Regions from separate parts of the Vreelandella venusta genome, predicted to be linked through region 2. Evidence: predicted binding sites of a transcription regulator. Region 2 holds the regulator's gene; the other holds the start of a gene.
The links. The regulator FliA, encoded in region 2, starts transcription of late flagellar genes. The targets are predictions, from matches to a motif close to CTAAAGTTNNNNNNNNNNCNGCCGATA.
Positions count from the first base shown of each region.

Region 1: a site for FliA is predicted at 6,915-6,941, ahead of fliD (flagellar filament capping protein FliD). Genes of this name have one in related genera too.

Region 1 is NZ_CP065135.1:3,692,853-3,705,143, forward strand. Features, by position in the region: gene IR195_RS17220 (FkbM family methyltransferase) at 1-3,794, opposite strand, end outside; gene IR195_RS17225 (FliC/FljB family flagellin) at 3,980-5,167, opposite strand; gene fliD (flagellar filament capping protein FliD) at 5,429-6,832, opposite strand; gene fliD (flagellar filament capping protein FliD) at 7,066-8,412, opposite strand; gene IR195_RS17240 (hypothetical protein) at 8,795-9,124, shown strand; gene IR195_RS17245 (YqhA family protein) at 9,419-10,021, opposite strand; gene IR195_RS17250 (exopolysaccharide biosynthesis protein) at 10,086-10,679, opposite strand; gene IR195_RS17255 (tellurite resistance TerB family protein) at 10,770-11,222, opposite strand; gene yejK (nucleoid-associated protein YejK) at 11,340-12,291, opposite strand, start outside.
Region 2 is NZ_CP065135.1:134,151-146,441, forward strand. Features, by position in the region: gene cheZ (protein phosphatase CheZ) at 25-720, shown strand; gene flhB (flagellar biosynthesis protein FlhB) at 838-2,004, shown strand; gene flhA (flagellar biosynthesis protein FlhA) at 2,001-4,085, shown strand; gene flhF (flagellar biosynthesis GTPase FlhF) at 4,138-6,342, shown strand; gene IR195_RS00620 (hypothetical protein) at 6,339-6,917, shown strand; gene IR195_RS00625 (flagellar protein FlhE) at 6,985-7,425, shown strand; gene IR195_RS00630 (RNA polymerase sigma factor FliA) at 7,452-8,153, shown strand; gene IR195_RS00635 (motility protein A) at 8,193-9,008, shown strand; gene IR195_RS00640 (OmpA/MotB family protein) at 9,013-9,684, shown strand; gene IR195_RS00645 (sensor domain-containing diguanylate cyclase) at 9,708-11,750, shown strand; gene IR195_RS00650 (hypothetical protein) at 11,760-12,291, opposite strand, start outside.

The DNA.
Region 1 (12,291 bases), 880 kb from region 2:
CTCTTTTCACTACAACCATCTTCATTCATCAATAAGCGGTAAGCTAAATCGAAGCTTCCGTATGCTTTGCTCAAAATAATCGCCAATTTTTTACGCTGCTCTACAGAAGCCTCCTGTAAAGTATTAATATCTCTGACGTATACTGCGTCAGCAGTAGTTAGCTGATTTATACCCTGATGAATCCCGCCATTGATTCTCATCGGTGCGTAAATTCGTTTTCTTTGCTCTAAAAGAGTATGCAGCATAAACCCATGCGCCCTCATCCATTGGTCAATCTCAGCAAAGAGCGGTTGATTTTCATAAAGCTGAATAAAGTTAACCTCTGTCTGAATCACCAAGGTATCTTTCAACTTTTTTTCGCCGTTTCTAAAAACGTTAAGCTCTCCGCCCTGGATATCAATTTTCAACCAGTCTATTTTTTCTATTTGATCAATATCATCTAACCGTACGGTCTCGATTTCCTCGACCGACTTCACCTTTCCCCAGATTGGATAGCCTTGAAAGTGATTAAGCACTTGGCTGTTCGGCTTTAACGTTGAAGTCATGCCCGAGGCTTGACAGATATAAAGCTTGGCATGCTCGCCGGTACCGACTGCATGTGGCAGATAGGTCTCATTAGCCCCTTTCATAGCTTGCAACTTTTGCAGTGCTTCTTTCTGTGGTTCGAAACCAACCAACGTCACAAGCCCCTGCTTGAGCATTTCCGCATAAGGAGGCGTCCCATCGATAGGATTGGCACCGACATCTACTACACTGATTGGCTCATTGAGCTTCCACAAGCTTATAGGCTTATTCTTTGTACGTGGCTTTTCAAGCTCGGAAGACTGAGGTGTAACATTACTACTAGCCGCATCTTGGGTAGTATTATCGCTCTGTAATTCAGTATAACGCTCTAATAATGCGTCAATATCTTGAGAAATATTGTCTGCTACTGTTTGATTAACTACGGGCAACTCAGATGCTTGCTTAGGCGTTACCACGTTCTCATTATCAAACTCATTTACCGGGGCTTTCACCATCCCTTCTGAAAGTAAATACTCTTCCGCCTTTGCTTTATCTACACCGACCAAGAGTTCGTAACTCATATCGCGGATGCCGTAAATAGTATGTAACAGAAAAGCAAGCTTGATGCGCTGGTGATTGCTTAAGCTGGCCATACGCTCATGGCTAGGCAAGAATACAGCATCAGCATTATGCAACTCCGTCGCTTGGCGCTGCTTGTCAGATACGCTTTCTGGCAGGTGGCTGCGGTGTTGCTCATTGTTGAAGCGGTAGAAACGGAAACCGTGACGGCTCATCCAGTGCTGCACTTCCGCGAGGTTAGGTTGGCGCTGGTGCGTCGGCTGAAAGGCAATACGCACTTGAATAATAAGCGTATCTTTAAGTGCTCTTTCGCCATTTTCAAGAATTGCAGTGGAATCGCTTAGATGATCAAGAATCAACCAATCCAAGCTTTCAAGCCCTTCGATACAATCTAACGCAATAGTATTGATCGGCAGCTTGGCAAGCACGTTAGCACCCTCCGGGCTAGCCCCGTGCTGCTGTCCGATAGGCAGCGGTTGCAAAGTACTGCTCATTGCTGGATCTAAGCACGAATAAAGCGTTGCTTGATTGCCGTCGCCTAAAACAGCATGGGTAAAGACTTGCACATCATTGCTGCCTTCAAACCGCTCAGGATTTGTTACTTGGCTTGCTGGATCGAAGGCCACTATGCCAAATGAATTTAATTGCCTAAGGGTTTCAATGCCTTTCTCAACAACTAACCTTGCCCCATTGTCCAGCGCTATAATCTTGCTAGATAGCGACCATTTAAACCCGGCCACCTCAGGCTCCATACTTTCTGCATAGACAATATCAACGGGTGTTTCTTCATCCACAAACTGTGCCTGTCCAGTTTTGTCGAACGTTAAAGCGGCAGGCTGCTTTCCCTCACAATGACGTTGCCAAATGGCACGCATTGCATTGGTAAAATGTTTTGCAAAACGAGGCGCATTGCATACGGGCGACTCTAATAAAACTTGACGAAGATGCTGCCTAATAGTGGCAAGGCTATCTAAGTCAGATGCAAGCTCCAAAACTCTTTCTCGATACTCTTGCCAAGAGCTCACTACAAGTTCTGGCATACCCGCATTGATCAAATGGGTAGCACTATGGCGCCCAGCAAAGGTCGGCCCTGGGAAAGACACTACCGGAACGCCCATTAGAAATGATTCACAAGTGGTCAAGCCACCAGAGTAAGGCCAAGGGTCTAAGGAAATATCAACTTTATTATACGCATTTAAAAGCTCAGCGTGCGATGAAGGCCCCTCAATAAGTAACCGATCACTCTCAATACCGAACCTTGCCATTGTTTCTTTAACTTTTCGGCAGCGTTCTTCACTTTTATACTGCATGCTTTTTAGCAATAGCTTAGAGCCAGGTAGCGCCTTCATTATGCTAGACCACTGTTCCAACACCACATCATTTAATTTATTAGCATTATTAAAACAACCCAATGTTACAAAACCATTCTTAAATGCAGGCAATGTCCCCACATCTGGCTCGTATCCATTTGGCGGCACATAGCAAATATAGTCATCAGGCAAGCGTATTATTTTTTCGACATATGCTTCATCAACACTTTTAGGTGTTTCAATGCGATCACTGATTAAATAATCAATGGCCGACAAGCCTGTAGTGTTAATCAACCCGCCTACCCACTTTACCTGTATCGGAGCTGGGCGCATACCTACGGCCAATATTCTATTGCCAGCATTATGGCCAGCTAAATCAATCAGAATATCAATGCCATCATGTACAATTTTCTCAGCTACCTGCTGATCCTTTAACGGTTGCACACTCATCCATTGTGTAGCTACTGACTTCAGCCTTTCGGTAATACCATCAGAAGCATGGTTAGTACTATAAAAATAAAACTCCATCTGGTCTTTTGGAACACATTCCAGTGCCGAAGTAATCATTCTTCCAACAGGATGTCCACGAAAACCATCTGAGATCAATCCAACTCTAAGGCGTTTTTTAGGATTATTGTGGCTAGCATAAGAAAGCGTGGTAATACTTGATAAAAATTTACTTTCCCACTGCTTGCATAGCGCTGTAATTTCCTCACCTGTCTTATCAGGGTGGTAGTGATATGTAGTAATGATATTGGAAAAAGGACCCGGCGCATGGGGATTAACACGATGAGCTTTACCGTAACTTTCAAGTCCTTTATCCAGATCTCCAATAGCATTGTAAACATTACCCAGATTATTCCAGGATAAATAATTATTAGGCGCTAATTTTGCGGCTTTCTCAAGCGCATCTCTTGCCCGTCCATACTCAAACTTTTGCATCAAAATATTGCCCAATGTGTTAAGCATATCCACATCGTCGGGCATCAACTCGCAAGCTATTTCGGCATGCTGTAGCGCTTCATCAAAACGTGCCTGGGTATAATAGATGTAGCCAATATAGTGTTGTGCTTTAGCGTAATTAGGGCGTAACTCGATAGCCGCCTGTAAATACGCCAATCCTTGATCAGGGTCGCCCATTTGATGCGTCATTCTCCCCTGTAGCGCTAACACTTCGGCATCATTTGGTTGTAAAGAAATTGCGCTACTTAATGCCTCAAGTGCTTCTTGTAGATGTCCTGCCTCTGAGAGTTCTGCACTGAGCTGCTTCCACGCAGAAATATTTTTTGGCTGACGCTCCGTTAGCGCTCTGGCTTTCTTCAATGCTTGCGCTGTTCCTCTCGTATCCAAAGTGCGCTGGCGAGCATTATTTGATGAGCGATAGGGCTTTTTATTCGACATGGTAGAGAACATCCTGAAGGCGGTTAAGCTATGCATGACATCATATCTGATGCCCCCTCCCCTCAAAGGTACGAAAAGCGCTGAATATAGTTGTTAACTGATTTCATTCCAGCCGCAAAACAAGACAGGCCTCCATAAAGGAGGCCTGTAGATAATCCGAAAGTACGGATAAGTAGTACGATGGCTTAGCCCAGCAGTGAAAGAACGTTCTGCGGAATCTGGTTAGCCTGTGCCAGTACAGAGGTGCCCGCCTGCTGCAGAATCTGTGCGCGGGTCATATTAGCTACTTCTGTTGCATAGTCAGCATCTTCGATACGTGACCGAGCGGCAGAGAGGTTGGTTTCGTTGGTCTGCAAGTTGGTAATCGCAGAATCAAAGCGGTTCTGAACGGCACCCAGGCCAGAGCGCAGCTCATCGACCTGTTTAAGGGCCGCATCAAGCTTCTCCATCGGGTTAGTGGACGCAGAGCTTAGCAGGTCTTTTGCACCCAAGTCTGTGCCAGTAACAGTATAGGCAGCAGTGGTATTACCAGTAGCGACAGTGGCTTCTGAGGGATCAAGTGCCACTTGGAAGGTTACCGCAGTGCCGGAAGTCGCTTCGATGCCCTGTAAACCAAGTGCTTTTGCTTCAGCGTTATTTTGAGCAGTAATGGTAACGTCAACGTACCAGTTACCGTTATCATCAACTTGAGCAGTTCCAGCGCTGTTTACAGCGGCAGCACTAACACCTAAGTTAGTAGCCAAATCAGCGGAGAAGTCGTTAACAGTATTGGTAGTTACACCAGTACCCTGACCGTAGGCAGCTTCATAATCTGCAGCGACAGCTGCGCCAAGATTCTCACCCGGGCCGTTTACATTGAAGCTGGTTAAATTTAGTGTGTCAGAAGTGATTTTCTCCAGGACAACGTCGATAGACTCACCGTCGTTGGCACCTACTTGAATAGACAGACTCTGATCTTCGGACAATACTTTAACGCCGTTAAAATCAGTCTGTTCTGAAATACGGTCAATCTCGGTAAGACGCTGATTGATTTCGTCTTGAATGGACTGTAAGTCATCCTGGCTGTTGGTACCGTTTTGTGCCTGAACCGTCAGCTCACGAACACGCTGCAAGTTATCGTTGACCTGGTTCAATGCGCCTTCAGCAGTCTGTGCAACAGAAATACCGTCATTGGCATTACGCTGTGCTTGAGACAGGCCAGTAATTTGGCTAGACATACGGTTGGCGATGGCTTGGCCAGCTGCGTCGTCTTTAGCGCTGTTGATACGCAGACCAGAGCTTAGGCGCTCCATAGACGTGGTCAGGGCACTTTGTGATTTGGACAGGTTGGACTGGCCAATCATGGAGGTAATGTTGGTATTGATCACTGACATGGTGTGATTCTCCTTGCATGAACACTGGCCGGAAGGCCTGCTATTCGGCCACTTTGTGCGCCGTTATTAGAATTAACGGCACGGCGAGAGGAATCTTTAGGGCGGTTAGTAAAAAAAGATGTAATGTTTGGTAACTGCAGAGTGAGAAACTTACTTTTACATGAGCAACAAAAGGGCGGCTTACGCCGCCCATTCCGGATGCCTCGCTTCGCTCGTTACACCGCCCTACTTATCTATGGCTACTCAACCGAAGCGCTAAGGTTATTTCTTACGGCCGAGCTGACTATCCAGAGCGTCAAATTGCTGAGTGAGGTAACTGCTCATGCTGTTCATCTGGGCAATCATCGCATCCAGTTGGCCGAACTGGGTGCGGTAGCGAGAGATAGTGCCTTCAATGGTTTTTTCCATACGCTCGAAACGGTCGTCCAGGCTTTTTACACGGTTTTCCGCGCCGCTAATCGCCAGCTTGACCACGCCGTTGTTGCCCAGCACCTGTTCGATAGTGGTGTTTAGTCTACCCGCCATACCCTCCCCCTCGTTTTCACCGGCAAAAAAGGCATTGAGTGCCTGGGGATTATTAGCGATCAAGTCATCTAACGTCTCTTCATCGACCTTGAGCTTGCCATCTCGTTGCAGAGTGATGCCTAGCTGGTTAAGGGTAGACAACTCACCGCCTTCTACCCCACCGGTTAATATACTGCGCAGCCGGGATTCGATGGTGCGCACGGTGTTATCGCCCAATAGCTCACCAGCGGTTTCGCTATCGCCGGTAAAGCGAGTGAGCTTGCCAATAGTGCCTTTTAAGTCATTAAACGCTTTTACAAAGCCATTAATCGCTTCGCGCTGCTTTAGCGTGTCGCGCTCAACATTAATGGTACTGGAAGCCATTTCTCCGTCCACGATATCAAGCTCAGTAAGGTTAAGCGTTACCCCCTGAATCGCACCTTCAATACTGTTTTCCGCACTGCTAATCGTAATACCATTAACCGTAAGCGCGGCATTCTCCCCTGAGCGCTTCGTTGCCGCATCCTCAGCAAAGGGGCCAAGCACTACGGTGCTACCGGCATCTACAAAACTAAAGTTTTCAACAGAAGCGTCTGCGCCGGTCGTTTTAGAACTCAGTGCCAGCCGGTAGCCCGTGCCATCGTTGATAATCGTGGCGTTAACACCAGCATCTTTATCAGCGTTAATGGCATCACGAATATCCGCAAGGCTACTGCCTTCTGCAATGTTGATAGCGACGCTCTCGCCATCGCCAAAGGTTAGCTGCAGCGCAGTTGCCCCTTGTAGATCCATGGCTGCGTCCCGCTCTCCCACGCGGTTTGAAGCTAGCGTGCCAGAGGTGGCCAATTGGCTGACCTCTACCCGGTAGCTGCCCGGCAGCGCATCAGCGGCGGCAGTCGCTTTAATAGCTTCTCCACCACCAGTGCCACGCACATTGGCTGAAAGGCTTTGATAGAGCTTGGGGTCATTGATTTTGGCGACCGCGTCTTGAAACGCGTTCAGCGACGTTTGAAGTTGGCCAAAGGCAGAAATTTTCGCCTGCTGCTGCTTCTTTTGAAGCGTAATCGGCACGAGTTTGCCTCGCTCAGCCACTTGAAGCTGATCAAGCAAACCGGTGAGATCAAGGCCAGAACCAACGCCAAGAGAGGTTATCGTCGCCATGCGGGGGGTATTCCTCAGTGCAAAAGGCTAAACCACAAGACTCAGGCGCGCATGCACACGCCCGTTTATTTAATAGCACTGCTATCGGCAGAAAAGCGCACAACTTTAGCGCCTTTTCGCGCTTTCGCTGATTTTCATACTTTTTTACTAGAAATGAGAAACTTCTAATAAAAACGCCTGCAGGAAGCAGGCGTTAGCGTAGACGTTCAACAACCATCCAATTACTTTAGCGGTTATTTACGCCCAAGCTGAGCGTCGAGGGCATCAAACTGCTGGGTTAGATAGCTGCTGGTTTGGTTCATCTGGGCAATCATGCTATCTAACTGGCCGAACTGGGTACGGTAACGAGAAATGGTCCGCTCAATGGTCTGTTCTGTTCGGGTGTAGCGCTCCACTAGGGACTCCACACGATTTTCCGCCCCGGTAATAGCGCCTTTCACAGCCCCGTTAGTGCCCAATAACTGGTCTAGGCCTTGGTTTAACTGGCCAGCCATACCTGAATCGTCGGCGTCACCAGCAAAGAACACCGACAGCGCATCCTGGTTATTGACAATGGCGTTATCCAGTTCGCTTTCATCAATAGAAAGCGTGCCGTCCCGCTGTAGCGAAATACCAATATCACTAAGCATCGAGAACTCACCTTCGATACCGCCACTTAATATGCTGCGCATGCGCGATTCCACCGTGCGCACCGTATTATCACCGTTGAGCTCGCCTGCCACGCCGGTTTCCGCATTGTAACTGGTCAGCTCGCCGATGGTGCCCTTAAGCTCGTTATAGGCATCGACAAAGCCCGTAATTGCTTCACGAACAGCGCGTGTATTCTGCTCGACTTCCACGGTGCTATCGCCTTCCTCTTGCAGATTAAGCGTCACGCCTTGAATCGCTCCTTCAACCTGATTAGTGGGACTGGTGATAGCAATACCATTCACCGTTAACGCGGCATCGGTGCCTGCTTGCAGAGTATTATCGGTGTCCGCAGCGAAGGGTTCGGTGCCTGAAAAGCTAAAGCCGGTAATAGAGGCGTCCGCACCGGTTTCGCTAGAACTAAGCGCCAGCCGGTAGTTGGTGCCGTCGTTCACAATAGTGGCGTTAACGCCTGAATCTTCACTGGCGTTAATCGCATCGCGAATATCTTCCAGACTACTATTCGCACCGATGGTGACCTCTTTACTGGACCCATCACCGAATGAGAAGGTTAGCGTTTGCTCAGCGGTCGTTAGCGACGCATCCAGTTCAGCAACACCTTCGGAAGCCAGCGTGCCACGAGTAGCGAGTGTATTAACGGTGACATTGTAACTACCGGGCTGCGCTTCGCCGTCTGCCGTGGCAGTAATAGCATCGCCTCCTACATTCGTGGAAAGGCTTTCATACAGCGCACTGTCGTTTAACTCAGCGGCTGCAGTTTGAAATTTGGAAAGCGCACTTTGCAGCTGACCATAAGCAGAAATCTTGGTCTGCTGGGTTTCCAGTTGACGCTCTATAGGCTTCAACTTCCCTCGCTCAGCATCTTGCAGTTGATCCAGCAATTCATTGAGCTTGAGCCCTGAGCCAATACCGAGTGATGAAATGGAAGCCATAAGTTACTGCCCTTTTTTTAAATAACGCCCAACACGCTGGCGCTGCTCATACATAAGAATGTGATTTATATTTAATACTATCGGCCATTAAAGCTTAGACTTGAGCCTATTTGGCTTTTTTTTACGTACTAAAAAGTAATGAATTGTAAAGAATGACGCTTACATAAAACTAAAAAACCATAACACCATCAATTTTAATTAATATTTTTTGCTTTTCCCCTAGCGGCTTACATGCTGAATTATCTAGATGACAGAAATGTGTCAGAAAAAGGTCGATGGTGGCTTTGACACCAACCCATCATAGACCTTGGTCTAATACTCACATTGCTTTATAATGCGCTGCAACAAGCCCATTTTGGGGCTATTTGCAGGAGAACGACTTATGCCTTCCGAGGTGTCACACCCCGCATCCAGCGTAGCGTCTGCCGCTTATCATGTGCAGCGCAGCCTACGCCACTGCCTTTCTAGCGTTGCCGAGCTGCTTTACGATAACGGCCATGTGCTCGAAACTATTACCTTGCCACAGCGTGGCCTTGCCCGGCGTGAGCTAGCTCATTTGAAGGGGCAATGCCCTAGCTGGAAAACATGCCAACAGGTGCTTGAAGAGAGCGGTGCCGCTGAATTTAACGACTACGACTGTTTCGTACTGACGTCGATGGGACGGGAACTAATGTTTGATATGTTTGGCCAGGGCGCTGCCGACTGCGCGTAAATACAAAGCGCCCGCAGCCCCTTGAAAAAAGGGCTGCGGGCGTTTTTCTATTGGCGCGGTGTGCTTAACGCAGTCCAAGTAGCGATAGAATAAACAGCACAACAACGATTAGACCAATAATATAGATAATGTTACGCATAACGGCACTCCTTGCTTTTGCGTTTAAAGGCTTGCTTCAAAGAGAGCAACACCTTGGGATAACATTTCCAGCCTAGCAGTGATTGATAATGTTTGCGTAATTTACCCTCGGCGGGTATTAACTCACTCGCTTAAGAGACAGCCCGACGATTCGTCTCACTCCCCCTTATGCCCAAGACTCATGAGATACAGCGCTGCCGCCAGCGCCAGCACCGAAAGCGCGAGGTAGATGGCTTCCAGTGGCGTCGTGAAACGGATATCCACCACAGCGCGGAAAAACTCAATAATTACCGCCAAAATCACCACGCGGGCAATCTTGTCTTTGAGCTGATCCAGCGAGCCTACGTTAAACGGGTGTTTGGGATAGCGCACTTCCGCCTGATCGATTCGGGAAACAAACAGCCGATAGATACCCAGCCCAAAGATCAACAACACAATCGCTATTAAATAAACATCAACAGCAATGATGATGTCCGGCACCAGGGTATCGTGGATATCTTGAGAACTACCCACCAGATAGTAACGCAGTACGTCGCCCACCACGGTTAAGATATCCAGCGTACCCACAATAAACAGCATCAGTGAGCCCAATAGGCTCGGCACTACCGCCAGCATTACTAGAAAGCGAGAATTCCACAGCAGCGTTTCAATCCGCCGCTCCCAGGGAGATTGCTCACGGGGCGTTTTGGGCGCAGGCGGCAGTGCTGAATGTGGCGATGGCGAGTTCGATGATGACTCAGACGGCGCTGGATCAGACATGGTATCTGCTTGCTCCTTTAAACAGCCGCCAGCTCAGGCGGCATTAGGATGGTCGTAGGCGAATTTATAGCACGTTGATCAGCACAACCGTCAACGTCGCCCCGGTGAGTAGAAAACCCAGCGAGAGCATAATGCCATCTCGGGCAACTAAGCCTAAACCAAACAGGGTAAGCGCTAAGCCCGCGCCGTTGGCGCTAAACGGAATAAACTCCATCGGCGGCATGGCTAGGGCGATAAACAAGCACATCACGGCGGTAACGCGTATCCCGATATAGCCGGTCATCCACGCTAGACGCACACCCAGTAAACTATCCACCCATCTAGCGGGCTTCTTCATGTAGTGAATGGCTTTATCGAACTTGTTGCGGGAAAGCGAACGGTTTAATAACCATTTGGGCAGCCAGAACGTTTCTCTTCCCAGCAATAGTTGTACCGACGTGAGTAACACCAACGCCGCCATAAGCGTTGGCATGCCGGGGATATCACCAATAATAGGCGCAAGTGTAATTAGCCCAGCAAGCAACAAGAGAGGCCCAAATGAACGCCTGCCCACCGCGTGCACCACGTCGTCTACGCTTACCTTGGCTTTTTCACGCTCCATTCGCTCCATGGTATTAATCAGTTCGGTTAAGTTCGATGCATCCTGCATATCACTCATTGGCGTATCTGCGCTCCGAGCCCTATATCAATGGGTCTATTAATGGTTATGTCGACGGCTGGGAGGTTCTGCTGAGCCGGAAGGGAGCCGCTAGGCCTGGGGCGTGCTGGCAAGCTTGCTGCGAATAAAATCACTATGGCTAACGTGCAAAAGATCTGCCAGCCGCCGGATACGGTGCTCTTCAAGCGGGTCGATACTGCCGTCTGCCCAAGCAAGCTGCCACATTAACGTTACCAACTCGCAGCGCTGCTCATAGCCGTAGTGCTCTTTTATCAGGCTAACAAACTGATAATGATCGACGGCATCATCCACTTCTGCTTCCGCCAACGTCATTAATTCGTTAACGTCGCTCTCACTTAAGTGATAACGACTGGTTAGCATCTGCTTCAGCGCGGCGCGTTCAGCATCGCTTTTATCGTAATCGGCGCGCATGACCTCACAGAGTAATGCCGCCGTTGCCAGCTCTAGCGTCAGAGTTTGATTATCACGCTGCTCAGGTTCTGCCAGCGCGCGTTGGAAGAAATTGCTAATGGCATCCAGCACGTTAAGCGCTCCTGTTGATATACATGTCACATCTAATAAACATGCTACTTCGACTGGCGTTGCGGCATTTAGTGCCCTTTACACCTAAGCGCCCACCCACTCCTCACTATTCACCTATCACTCCTTACGCTTCGCCAACTGCTCTTTTAGCTGCTTGGGCACTTGCTTAATAATCAGGCGATCCTGGTTTTCATCGTACTCAATGCTGGACCCGAGTAGGTGGGAGTCAAAACTGATCGATACGCCCCCAGCGCGTCCGGTAAATCGCCGGAACTGACTGATAGTACGCTTGTCCGGCGGAATCTCTGGAGAAAGGCCATAGTCAGCATTCCGGATATGGTCGTAAAACGCTTTGGGCTGCTTTTCGTCCACCAGCTCTGAAAGTTCTTCTAATGTCATTGGCTCGCCACGGCGCAGCTGCTCGTTGGCGTAGTCAACCAGGGTGTCAGTTTTTTCTCGGCTGGCTTCGTCGTCGTAGTCCTCTTTTTCGACGTAATCACTGAAGGCTTTCAACAGCGTGCGGGTTTCGGCAGGGGCATCAATGCCCTCTTCCATTCCCAACAGGGCTATCAAGCCATCGGCTAGCTTTTTGCCGCCGCGGTCTTTTAAAAACGACACATACTGTGTGCTTTCAGAGTCGCTCTGCCATTGGGTAAGGTTTACCCGTGCCGCCAAGGTGAGCTGGCTGGTATTAAGCTGCGCGGCAGGCACTGCTTGGTGCTCTGCGTTAATGCCAATACCTTCCCGCTGATGAACTAAGCCTAAAAATAGCGTTTCGGTATCGCCCTGGCGCAGATGTGCGAACACTAAGTAGCCGCTAACGGAGAGCTGCTCTTGTAGTGTTTGCGCCAAGCGCTCGGCAATCGCCATAGAAAGCTGGGTAAAATCTTGCTCTTCTGCCATATAGGCTTGCAGCCAAGCGACCAGCGGCCCAGCCTGCTCGCCCTGCTCAGCAAACCTTCCCCACCCTTTGGCTTTGGTGTTGTAGGTGTCATTTAGCGAATTTACCAAGCTTGCCATCACTGGGTCATCGTTGGCCGCGGGTGTTGACGCAGGTGCCGCCGTGACA
Region 2 (12,291 bases):
CTCGGTTAACGAGGAGACAACACGATGAGTCAGCATGAGCAGGATAGCGCTACCCAGCTATCTGAAGAAGCCGCTGAAGACCTGATCTTTCGCATCGGCAAACTGACCCGCATGTTGCGCGACAACATGCGAGAGCTGGGTCTGGACAAAGAGATCGAGAAAGCAGCGGAAGCAATTCCTGACGCGCGTGACCGATTGCATTACGTCGCTACCATGACTGAGCAGGCAGCTGAACGTGCATTAAATGCCATTGATCGCGCTCAGCCATTACAAGACCAACTCTCTGACCGTGCTGAAGCGCTTGATAAGCGCTGGGCTGAGTGGTTTGAAGCACCCCAAGAGTTGGACGATGCCAAGGCTCTGGTAAAAGAGACACGCACCTACCTAAGCGATGTGCCAGCCATTGCGGCCGCGACCAATAAAGAGCTGCTCGATATTATGATGGCTCAGGATTTTCAAGATCTTACTGGCCAAGTCATCAAAAAGATGATGGATGTCATTCGAGAAATTGAGCATCAGTTGGTGCAAGTGCTGATCGATAACGTTCCGGGAGCTCATGCCCGTGAGTCGATGCAGCGTAAGGCAGAAGATCAATGGAAAAATGACAACGCACGCCGTAATGAAGAGCTGTTGAATGGCCCACAGGTGAAGGACAATGCGCCTGATATCGTCACGGGTCAGGATCAGGTCGACGACTTATTGGACGAATTAGGCTTTTAATGCGTTGTTATTAAGACATTGTGAAAGGCAGTATCTGGCACTATAGGCATTTGTTCAGCCGCCCCACGGGGCGGCTGAATTTATGATAAGCCACGCAAGATACCGCCGGATGGCCGCATGGCAGATAACGACAGCGATCAGGAAAAGACGGAAGAGGCCACGCCCCGACGCTTAGAAAAAGCTCGGGAAGAGGGCCAAGTGCCCCGGTCTCGAGAACTGGCGACCTTTTTGCTGCTATTCGGCGGTGTGCTTGGACTGTGGAGCATGGGGCAAATGCTCTATGACCAGTTGGGCATGGTGATGGAGCAAGCCTTCTTGTTCGAGCGCCGTCATGCCATGGAAAGTACCCCGATGCTGGTCAATGCGCTGGATCTGGGGCAGCGTACGCTATTTGCAATGCTGCCGCTGTTCTTACTGTTGACGGTGATCGCACTGGTTGCTCCGGCATTACTTGGGGGATGGTTAGTCTCGGCAAAATCCATGCAGCCCAAACTGTCGAAGCTAAACCCTGTGAAAGGGTTAAAGCGTATTTTTTCGTCCCAGGCGTTGATTGAGTTAACCAAAGCGATTGCCAAATCAATCCTGGTCGGCGGCATTGCAGCGGCGTTTTTGTACGCCAACCTGGGTAAGTTCATGGGGCTAATGAATCAGCCCATTCAACAAGCATTGGCGACCGCATTGAATATGTCGGCGCTAGCCGCTGGCTTGATCGTTTTATCGCTAGTGGTGGTTATTTTAATTGATGTGCCTTTTCAGCTTTGGAGCAACGCCAAAAAGCTGCGTATGAGCAAGGAAGAGGTTAAGCGAGAGCACAAAGAGTCGGAAGGCGACCCCCACGTCAAGGGGCGTATTCGCCAGCAGCAGCAAGCAATGGCCAGAGGGCGGATGATGAGTAAAGTGCCTGACGCCGACGTCATTATCACCAACCCAACCCATTATGCGGTGGCCCTAGCGTACAAGGAAGGTAGTATGGGCGCCCCAAGGCTAGTGGCCAAGGGGGCCGATGCCGTGGCCGCCCGTATCCGCGAAATTGGCCTGGAAGCTGGTGTGCCGAGACTGGAAGCAGCCCCTTTGGCGCGCGCTCTGTATCATCACGTGGATTTAGACGCGGAAGTGCCTGCGGAACTGTATACCGCAGTGGCTGAAGTGATGGCTTGGGCTTTCCGCTTGAAGCAGGTCGCACAACAAGGAGGCGAGGTGCCCCCAACCCCAGACAATTTATCGGTTCCCCCTGAAATGGAACGTTCCAATCGGGATGCCGGTGGCAGCGAGGCGCAACCATGAAAGGCTTAAGCCAGTTGATCAATCAGCGCGATTGGATAGGCGATGTGCGCATGAAGTTGCTCGCAGGGCCGCTGCTGATTCTGATGATCTTGGGCATGATGATTCTGCCCTTGCCGCCCTTCGCGCTCGATTTGCTGTTCACGTTTAATATCGCACTGGCCATCATGGTGCTGCTGGTCAGCATGTTTGCAGAAAAGCCACTCGACTTTGCCGCTTTTCCTGCGGTGCTGTTGTTTACCACGCTATTACGGCTATCGCTCAATGTGGCCTCGACCCGTGTTGTACTGATGGAAGGCCACCAAGGTGGAGATGCGGCCGGTAAAGTCATCGAAGCGTTTGGTACTTTCCTGGTCGGCGGTAATTTTGCCGTTGGCCTGGTGGTCTTTTTGATCCTGGTGATCATCAACTTCATGGTTATTACCAAAGGGGCTGGGCGTATTGCCGAAGTGGGCGCTCGCTTTATGCTGGATGCCATGCCCGGCAAACAGATGGCGATTGATGCGGATCTGAACGCAGGCTTGATTGGTGAAGAGGACGCTAAAAAGCGGCGCGCTGAAGTCGCCCAGGAAGCAGATTTTTATGGCTCGATGGATGGTGCGAGCAAGTTTGTGCGTGGTGATGCCATGGCTGGCTTGGTCATCATGGTGGTCAATATTATCGGTGGGTTATTGATCGGTATGATGCAGCACGATATGGGGTTTGCTGATGCCGCCCGTACGTATACCTTGCTAACTATTGGCGATGGCCTAGTGGCTCAGATTCCTGCGCTGGTGATTTCAACCGCCGCCGGTGTGACTGTATCGCGCGTCAACACTGACCAAGATGTTGGTCAGCAAATGATCAGCCAGCTGTTTATTAACCCTCAGGTCATGATCCTATCTGCGATGGTGATGGGGCTGCTGGGTATGGTGCCCGGTATGCCAAACCTGGTATTTCTGATTTTCACAGCCTTACTGGCGGGTTTAGCGTGGTATTTGATTCGCCAAAAAGAGCAAGCGTTGTTAAAAGAGGAAATTTCCGCAGTACCACTGCCCCAACAAGAGTCACCAGAAGCCAGTTGGGAAGATGTGCAGCTGGTTGATACGCTGGGGCTTGAGGTGGGACATCGACTTATTCCTCTAGTGGACTCCCGCCAGAAAGGGGAGCTGTTGGCCAGAATTAAAAGTGTGCGCAAGAAATTTGCCCAAGAAGTTGGGTTCTTACCTCCTGTGGTGCATATACGCGATAACCTGGAACTGCCGCCGAATACCTACGTACTCTCTATGAAAGGTGCAGAAATAGGCCGTGCGGATGCACAGCCGGGCAAGTGGCTGGCAATCGACCCAGGTCAGGTATCAGGAGAATTACAGGGGACGCCCACCCAAGACCCGGCCTTCGGTTTGCCTGCTATCTGGATCGATGCCAATCAGCGTGAACACGCCCAGGTGTACGGCTATACCGTGGTGGATGCCAGCACGGTCATTGCTACTCACTTGAATCACCTGCTGCATCGCCACTCGCCAGAAATGCTGGGGCGGCAAGAAGTGCAAAAGCTGCTTGATAAGCTGGGTGAGGATCAAAAGTCGCTGGTCGAAGAGGTGGTGCCGAAAGCCATTTCGCTGACTGTACTGCAGCGTATTCTGCAAAATCTGCTGGATGAAGATGTCTCGATACGCGATATGCGCACGGTGTTGGATACCCTGGCAGAGCATGCTGGTCAGCAAAAAGATGCTAATGAATTGACCGCACTGGTGCGCATTGCCTTGGGGCGTGCGATTACCCAGCAGTGGTTTGCTGGCCAGGAAACGCTCAACGTGATGGGGCTTGATGCCCAGTTAGAGCAAGTGCTTATGCAGGCCATGAATGGTAACGGTGCGATGGAGCCAGGGCTGGCTGATACGCTTATGACGCAGGCACAAGAGGCCCTGGAGCGTCATGAAGGTAGCGGTGAAGCACCGGTGCTGGTTGTGCAGCACTCGCTGCGTGCTGTGCTAGCGCGTTTCTTACGTCGGCGCGTGCGTCATCTGGTGGTGATGTCTCAAGCAGAAATACCGGATGACCGTACGTTACGAGTCACTACGGTCGTAGGAGGGCGGGCGTGAGTTTGCTGCAGAACACCCGTTCCAAACCATCAAACAGAGGCGCAGGTAACACATGAGCGTGAGACGATTTGTTGGAGCAAACAGCCGCGATGTGATGCGCCAAGTGCGCGAAACATTAGGCGATGACGCTTTAATTATCGCCAATCGCCGTATCGAGGATGGGGTTGAAATATTGGCGATGGCGGACGAGGCGGTCGATCATTTTGAACCTTCCCCAGCGTCGCCACCTACCCCAGCTGCCCAAGTTGCCTTTTCAGCGCGAGATGCAGATCCGCTGCAGGCAATGAGTGAACGCTTGCTGCGCGAGATGCAAGAAATGCGGGAGCTGCTTGCCCAGCGTCAATCAGCTGACGATGCGCCCGCTTCAGCACTCACTGACGACTCTTTCTCCCGTTTGCGCCAACAGCTGCTTAGCGTTGGGTTCAGCGAAGAGCTCAGCGACGAAGTACTGGCGGCGTTGCCGGCGCCCTTGGCTCAGCCGGATGCCGATAGCGCACTTGCGCTGGAGTGGCTGCGTGGGCAGCTAATGGCACGGTTGCCGGTACTGAAAGAAGAAACCGGATTTTTCGATCAAGCAGGAATTGTCGCGCTGGTGGGGCCTACGGGAGTGGGGAAAACCACCACCACTGCGAAACTAGCAGCACGTTTTGTGATGCGTCACGGTACGCGCCCTGTGGCCCTTGTCACTACCGATAGCTTTCGTATTGGTGCCCATGAGCAGCTAAGAATTTATGCCCGCCTGCTTGATACCCCCATGTATGCCTTAGACGCCGAGCAGCCGATTGATGAGCTAGTCGGACGACTGCAGGGTAAGCAGTGGGTGATTATCGATACCGTCGGTATGAGTCAGCGTGACCAGCGAGTGATTGAGCAGATTGCCCATTTGCAGGGCGGGCAAGCGTCCGTCCGCTTAGTGCTGCTGTTGAATGCAGCCAGCCAGCCTGAAACCTTGGAAGAGGTCGTGTTGCGCTATCGCCAAGCCGCACGGGCGGCTGGCGCTGAGTTAGATGATTGCATTATTACCAAGCAGGACGAAGCTGGCCGGTTAGCCCCCGTGCTAGATATTGTCATACGCCATGGTTTACGCGTGCTGTTTGGTTCGTACGGGCAGCGTGTTCCAGAAGATATGGCGGTTGCGGACCCTACTGCACTGATTGATCAAGCGCTTAATAGCCCATTGGGGAGAGTGCGTGAAGAGCGGCGCTCCGCCGCCGTTTCGCAGCCTCACTCGGTGAGTTTGCCGCGCTGGTCGCGAGACGTGCTGGGGCAAGGGCGCCGTCTCAGCTCTGTACTGACGCGACTACGTGACAGGATTATTGGATTTTCAGCGTTAGAGTCGATATGGGATATCGCCTCCTTACCGGGCGTGCTGCAAGACAAACGCTTGGATGCACTGCTAGCTAGCGAGCCCTGCGCGGATAAGGGGCTGGGCATGGCATGGTCTCCCCGCCGTAATGAGCGAGGCTGTGACTGGTCGATGCCTGATCTTGGGCTAGACGCTGATGGCGGTTGGCTCGCGCTAACCAGCCTACAGCACCGTCAGCCCGCTGGTTGGCAGTCACGGCTGCTGCACCAGGGCGAAGCGATGGGGGCCGCCGTACATCTGCTCCCCGTGTTTCCCGATCCCGCCACGTTAGCGTGGCTAGAAGCCCAACACTTGACCTGGATCACGCAAGTAGCTGCCACTCAGCGGGTATACTGTCAGGGCGAGCGTTATGCCCAGCGCCAGCTGCTCAAAGATAGCCCGCTCACTCATCACACTGATCTGCGTTTTCGTGGCCAAACGGCGCAGCTATGGCACACCCACACTGCTGTGGAGGATGCCGCTGGTACACCGCTGTTGGCATGGGTTGGTGAAGTTCGCGATCCAGAAAATGGCAAACGCATCGCGCGTCGCTACTGGTTAACACCTGCTCGATTAGGTACAGATGTGCGCTCGCTGCTGGTTATCCAGCTGCAAAGCGATGGGGTGTCTAGCCTAACCAAACGCGCTTGGCAGCAGTTGAAAGATGCGGATGATGGCGAAGTAAGCACAGAGGTACGCTTATTGATGGCTAGCGGTGTCGCCGCTGCAGCGGGACACTTAGATAGCGCCACTGATGACGCTGCGATAGCGCTGCGTTCCGATTTGTTAAGGTTGCTGGGCACCACGCGTAAGCGGCGCGATAAGGCGATGCTAGATGCGCTTGTTCACGCGTTTATGGCCCGTGACGCCATTCGCCAGCTCAGCAGCGTTAGCCGTGAGGGACTGGCATGAGTGCCCAGGATCAGGCAGCGGGCCTGCGCAAGTGGGCAGATTTACAGCGCCAGCAGCGCCAAGCAGAGTCAGTTGAGAGTGACCCCACGGGAGACGAACTTGCGGCTGAGCCACTGGCCGCTATGACCGATTCTTTAACGGTGCTGCCAACTGCTGCCCAAGCGCCAACCACCGCACCGCCTTCGGTGCCGCAGAAGCCGCTTATCGTGATCGGTATGCCTAACGGTGGCGATCAGCAGGTGGCAAGAGTAAAAGGACGCCTAGCTCAATGGGCAGTATTGGGGCGACGTTGGGCGGGTGACCCGGATGATTGGGATATTCACATCGTCAATGCGGGTGCCGCTAATCTTGGTCAACTGAAAGAGCGCTTTCCGCGCTGGGCGTTATGGATTAATAGTGATGCCGATGCTTTCGCACAGATGTACCGCTCGTTGCGGCAAGTGCAGGAAAACGGTGGTCCTAGACAGCTGCTGGCACTGCACGAGCCAGATTTGCCGCGCCGAGGTCTACTCGATAACCTGCGCGAAGCAGCCAGCTATTACTTGGATATAGAGCTTTTACTGCTGGCGCGATGACAGCTAGCCTGACGCTATGTAGCCGTGCTTTAACAGCCGCAATCAAGCGCCTCTATAGGGAGTAACAATGTCGATGCTCGCTGACTTCAAGGTCGCTACCTGCAAAGCCGACAGGCTGCTCAAAAGCGTGTTGATGGTGGCGCTAAGCGTCATCGCCATGCGTGTTTACGCCGCGACGGGCAGTTGGAGTAGTGAGGTGCCCAGCGTACTGGTCGCGATGAGTGAACGAGCTGTCAGTAGCCAGCCCATTCAACCACCAGCAGGGGCTCCGGTAGAGAACGCCGCGATAGAGCGTATTCATTGGCGTTTTCAAATGCCGGTCAATGCGCCGGTTAACGCCTGGCTATGCCACCCTGAGCAGTGTGTTTCTTTGACGGCTATGCGGGGGTCAACCACGGCGCTAGCCGGTAAATCGGTTAATGGACCGCTGTACTTGCGTTTTGCGTTGACGCCAGGCCAGCGCCCGGTACGGGTACAGGGACTGCAAGTGATTGTGAATTACCAGTGAACAGAGTTCAGCCGTGAGGCACGAGGATGTATACAGCACAAGGCAGGATTAAACAGGGCGAGTTGTTAAACCAATACATGCCACTGGTAAGACGTCAGGCCTTAACGCTGCAGGTAAGACTACCCGCAAGTATTGAGTTGGATGATCTTATTCAAGCCGGCATGGTGGGCTTATTAGAAGCACTAGGGCGTTTTGATGCGACCCAAGGAGCAACGTTCGCCACGTTTGCAAGCCAGCGTATTCGCGGCGCCATGATGGATGAGCTGCGCACACGTGATTGGTTGCCACGTAGTGTGCGCCGCTCTGCCAGAGCCGTGGATGATGCGGTGCGCCGCCTTGAGCAGCAGCTAGGACGTCCGCCGGAAGAGGGTGAAATCGCGCGTGATCTGGATATGCCGCTTAGCGAGTATCAGCAATTGCTCAATGATACGAACAGTGGCCAGCTGTTGCCCTTTGAAGAATTGGTGGCCGAAGGGGTCGAGTCGGTGAAAGAAGAAGCCACGAATCTGCCCTTCGATCAGTTTCTAGATCAGCAGCAGCGACAGTCGTTAATTGACGCGATTGACGCCTTACCTGAGCGTGAAAAGCTACTGATGGCGCTGTATTACCAAGAAGAGCTGAACCTTAAAGAGGTTGGGGCGGTGCTGGGTGTGACCGAATCCCGTGTCTCCCAGCTTCACAGCCAGGCGATTAGCAGGCTTCGTGCTCGCTTATATGACACCGCCTAACGTCACTATTAATCACGAATAACCGGCGAGGAGCCGTTGATGAACCCATCTACGCTGATCGGTATTTTTGCCAGCATGCTGTTGCTGGTAAGCGTACTGTTTTTTACTGCAGAGTCGCCAGAAAGCTTTATCAATCTGCCGGGGCTAGCCATTGTAGTAACGGGCACCTTGGCGGCCACCTTTATTAGTTATCCGCTGAAAGAAGTGCTACGCGTGGTGCGCCTGGTGGGATTGGTGTTTCGGCGTGAAAACACTTATGTGCGCGATGATATCAACGAACTGGTGTCCATGGCGCGCTTGTGGTTTAAAGGCGATGTCAGGGCGGTTGAAAAGGAGCTAGAGCACACTCGCAACCCCTTTTTGCGCACCGGGATCCAGCTGGTCATTGCGAACACGAAAGAAGACGAAATTTTCGATATGCTGCGCTGGCGCATCGCACGATTAAAAGCACGCGAGCATGCTGAGGCGCAGATATTCCGCACTATGGCCACCTACGCGCCCGCGTTTGGCATGATTGGCACCTTGGTGGGACTGGTCAATATGCTGGAAGTAATGGATGCGGGCGACCTTGACGTTATTGGCCCGCGCATGGCGGTAGCTCTGCTGACAACATTCTACGGTATTCTGCTCGCTAACTTGGTGTTCAAACCGATTGCCGTCAAGCTAGAACGGCGCACGGAAGAGCGCCTTATCACCATGAATATGGTGCTGGAAGGTATTTCGTTAATTACCAAGCGGCGACTGCCTTCTTTTATTGAAGAAACGCTCAACTCCTTCGTGGCTAACTATCATGACGAAATCCGTGACGCCGCTGTAAAACCGCGGCCAACGGTTAGCTCTGCGGCAAAAGGGTAGCGCCATGCTAGATCGTGACTCACGGCACGCGCTGGAATTGCCCACTGTGCCAGGGGAGGGCGATGAGGGGTGGCTAACGAGCTATTTAGACGTATTAACGCTGTTAATCACGCTGTTTGTCTTACTGCTTGCGTTGACGCCGCCGGGGGGAGGGGCTGCTTTTGAACGCGATAGAGTGCATTCTATAAGTGCGATCGCCTCGCTTCCGTTGGCCAGCTTGGCAACTGGTATTCACCCCCGGCACAGCGGGCTAAAGCCGCAAATGGCTGAGCTGAATATCCCAGGAGTTAGTGTCTCTCAGGGTGAAGAAGGTGTTACGCTGCGCATCGACGATAGCTTGCTTTTCCCTAGCGGTGACGCCGTGCTAACGCCCCAGGGGCAAGATGTGTTAGAAAGCCTTCTGGCAGTGCTGGCATCCTTTGAGGGGCAAATTTCAGTCGAAGGGCATACGGATAATGTTCCCATCGCTACCTCTCGCTTTCCCTCAAATTGGGATCTCTCGGTAGGACGCGCCATTGCGGTGGTCCAGTATCTTGAGCGCCAGGGAGTTGCTATTTCACGTATGCGGGCAGTCGGCTATGCCGATACCCAACCCATGGAAAGTAACGCTACACCGGAAGGCAGATCTGCCAACCGGCGCGTCGAACTGCTGCTAAGGCAGCAGGCTGAGGGGTAAAGAGATTTCTTGAGGCCATCTCTGTGTCGAAGCATCACTCGCTACTACAGTCGTTCGGTGCATTACTGGTGCTCGATGCTGACTGTCGGCGCATACAGGCATTTAGTAGCAACTTTGCGGAACTGCTGGGAGTAAGCCTTCCTGAAGGGCGTCTTCCAACGCTTTCCAGCGTTCTAGGCAAGCGCTTAAGCCAGCGCATACGCTACGAGCTACAAGGCCAACAGCGTTTGCCGGGGCCACTCACCTTTAAGTGTCCTACTCGATCAAGCCGTTTCCAGTTACATGCTTACCGTGCCGGTGTGCATGTGCTGGTTGAGATAGAGCCCCTTCATACCCTCGGTAAACAGCGTCTGCTTGGCACGGTGAACGAACGCCTGATGCGCCTAGCGGAAGCGACCCATCAAGAAGAGCTACTTGATTACCTAGTGATGTCGGTACAAGAGTTAACCGGGCATGACCGGGTATCTGTATGCCATCTCGATAGTGATTGGCATGGGGTAATCGTGGCTGAGTCGTTAGCTAAGAGGCGCGCTCAGTCGAGTGTCGAAGTGGCGGCAGATCACTTACCGGCCTTGTTAGGGCAACGCTTTCCTGCCAAAGACTTTCCTATTGCTCTAAGACGCGCTTATGAGCGCCATTCGGTGCGACTGATCCAAGATGTCACAGCACCCGGTGAGCACCTACTGCCTGCGAGTGTAGTAAATGTAAATGTCAGTGATTGTTTCCTGCGTGCGCCGGCTCCTGAGCGGCAGCAGTACTTACAACGACTGGGCGTACGCGGCGCACTCAGCGTGGCCATGCAGGGAGATACCGGTCTTTGGGGGCTGCTATTTTGCCACTCGGCAGCAGCCTACCCTGTAACACCGCCCGTGAGAGATGCGGTACGTACCTTGGTGCAAATGGCTACTCAACGGCTGCTGCTGCTGAGAGCTCGCCAAGAAGCGCGCTATTTGCAGCGCGTACAAGACAGCTTGGTGCTTTCAAGCAATAATCGCTTAAAGCCCCAGGGGCCTTATCAGCTATTTACCGAGCATGCCGACAGATGGAAGTCGCTCTTCCGTGCCAATGGCGTTGCGTTATGGGTAAAAGGTAGCATCTATCAATCAGGCAATACGCCCAAGCCGGAAGCGATTGGCCAACTGGTCACGCGGATTGAAAAATCCCACATCCATAGTGGACCATGGTGTACCCAAGAGGCAGCCAAAGAGCCGCTAACGTGCTCTTTAGACATGCTAGAGCAGAGCGGAGTACTTGCCGTGCCGTTGCCTACCGACCCTGCTCGGCGCGGCTGGCTGATATTTTTTCGTCCTGAGCAAGTGGAAACGCTCTACTGGGCGATGCAGCCCTCTTCGGTATCCCTGCCGCCTATGGCAATGTCGCCTTCTGACGCGTGGTGTGAGGAGGTGACAGGAAAAAGCGAAGCCTGGCAACGCGTCGAACGGCTAGCTGCGATGGACTTGGGGGAAGACTTAACACTGGCGATTTCTGCTTATGAGATCAGCACGCTCAATATGCACCTGGAGCGCGAGCGTAAAGCGCTTGCAGAAGCGAATCAACGATTAGAGCAGTTGGCGCATTTTGACCCGCTCACTCAGGTGTGGAACCGTTACCGCATCGAGCAGGCTATTGATGCCGAACTAGTAGCAGCAAAACGCTACGGAGCGACTTTTGCGCTGCTGTTATTTGATGTCGATCATTTTAAACAGATTAATGACACCCTCGGCCATAGCGTGGGCGATGATGTGCTGATTTCGCTAGCCCGCATGGTGGAAAGCTCACTGCGGGGCTGTGATCATTTGGGGCGCTGGGGAGGGGAGGAGTTTGTGGTATTGGCCACCCACTCCAGTATGGAAGCCGCAGAAGGGCTTGCTGAACGCTTGCGTGGGCTAGTGGCAACACTACAGGTGAAGGGCTTGAGCCAACCGATAACGGTCAGCATTGGTGTTGCAGTATGGCATCCCAATGACAGCTGCAAAACCCTCATCGCCAGGGCCGATGCTGCGATGTACCGAGCTAAACATAATGGGCGTAACCGCGTTGAAATCGCTGAAAAAAGCGTGCAGTGACAGGTGGCATCATGGATTGTCGGCACGACCGCATAAACGCTGCATTCTCGCTATGGCAGCATCAGCGCCATCAAGACTAAAGGTCATGTACCAAGGGTCGCTATCTTGTTGATCGAAACCAATAAACAGCTGCTCTCCCTGGCTCATTTGAGCCATTAATGTTGGTAGCTCGCTTAGGTAGAAGTGCGCATAAAACCCATCATCGCCACGCTCAGTAATAAACTCAGCCATGGTATCAATGATCGGCGTGTCATCCACCCGGAGCCTAGTTGGCACTAAGTTAACCGCGCGGCTTTCGCCTTGCTGTTCCGCCAACGTGACCCGCATTTCCAGCCACGGTAAGTCGCAAACACCCTGAGTTGCGTTCAAGCTCAAGGTGGCATCCGAATAGCTATGGGTTTCCACGGCGCGAAAGTGCCGCTCACTGCCTAACGTTAGCGCCATTGACTGCCAATGCCCGTGGGGCTGTACGTCATCAATATTGAACGTTGTTGCCATGCTAGGCAGTGCAGTGCTGGAAAATATGGCGCTAAAGGTCACT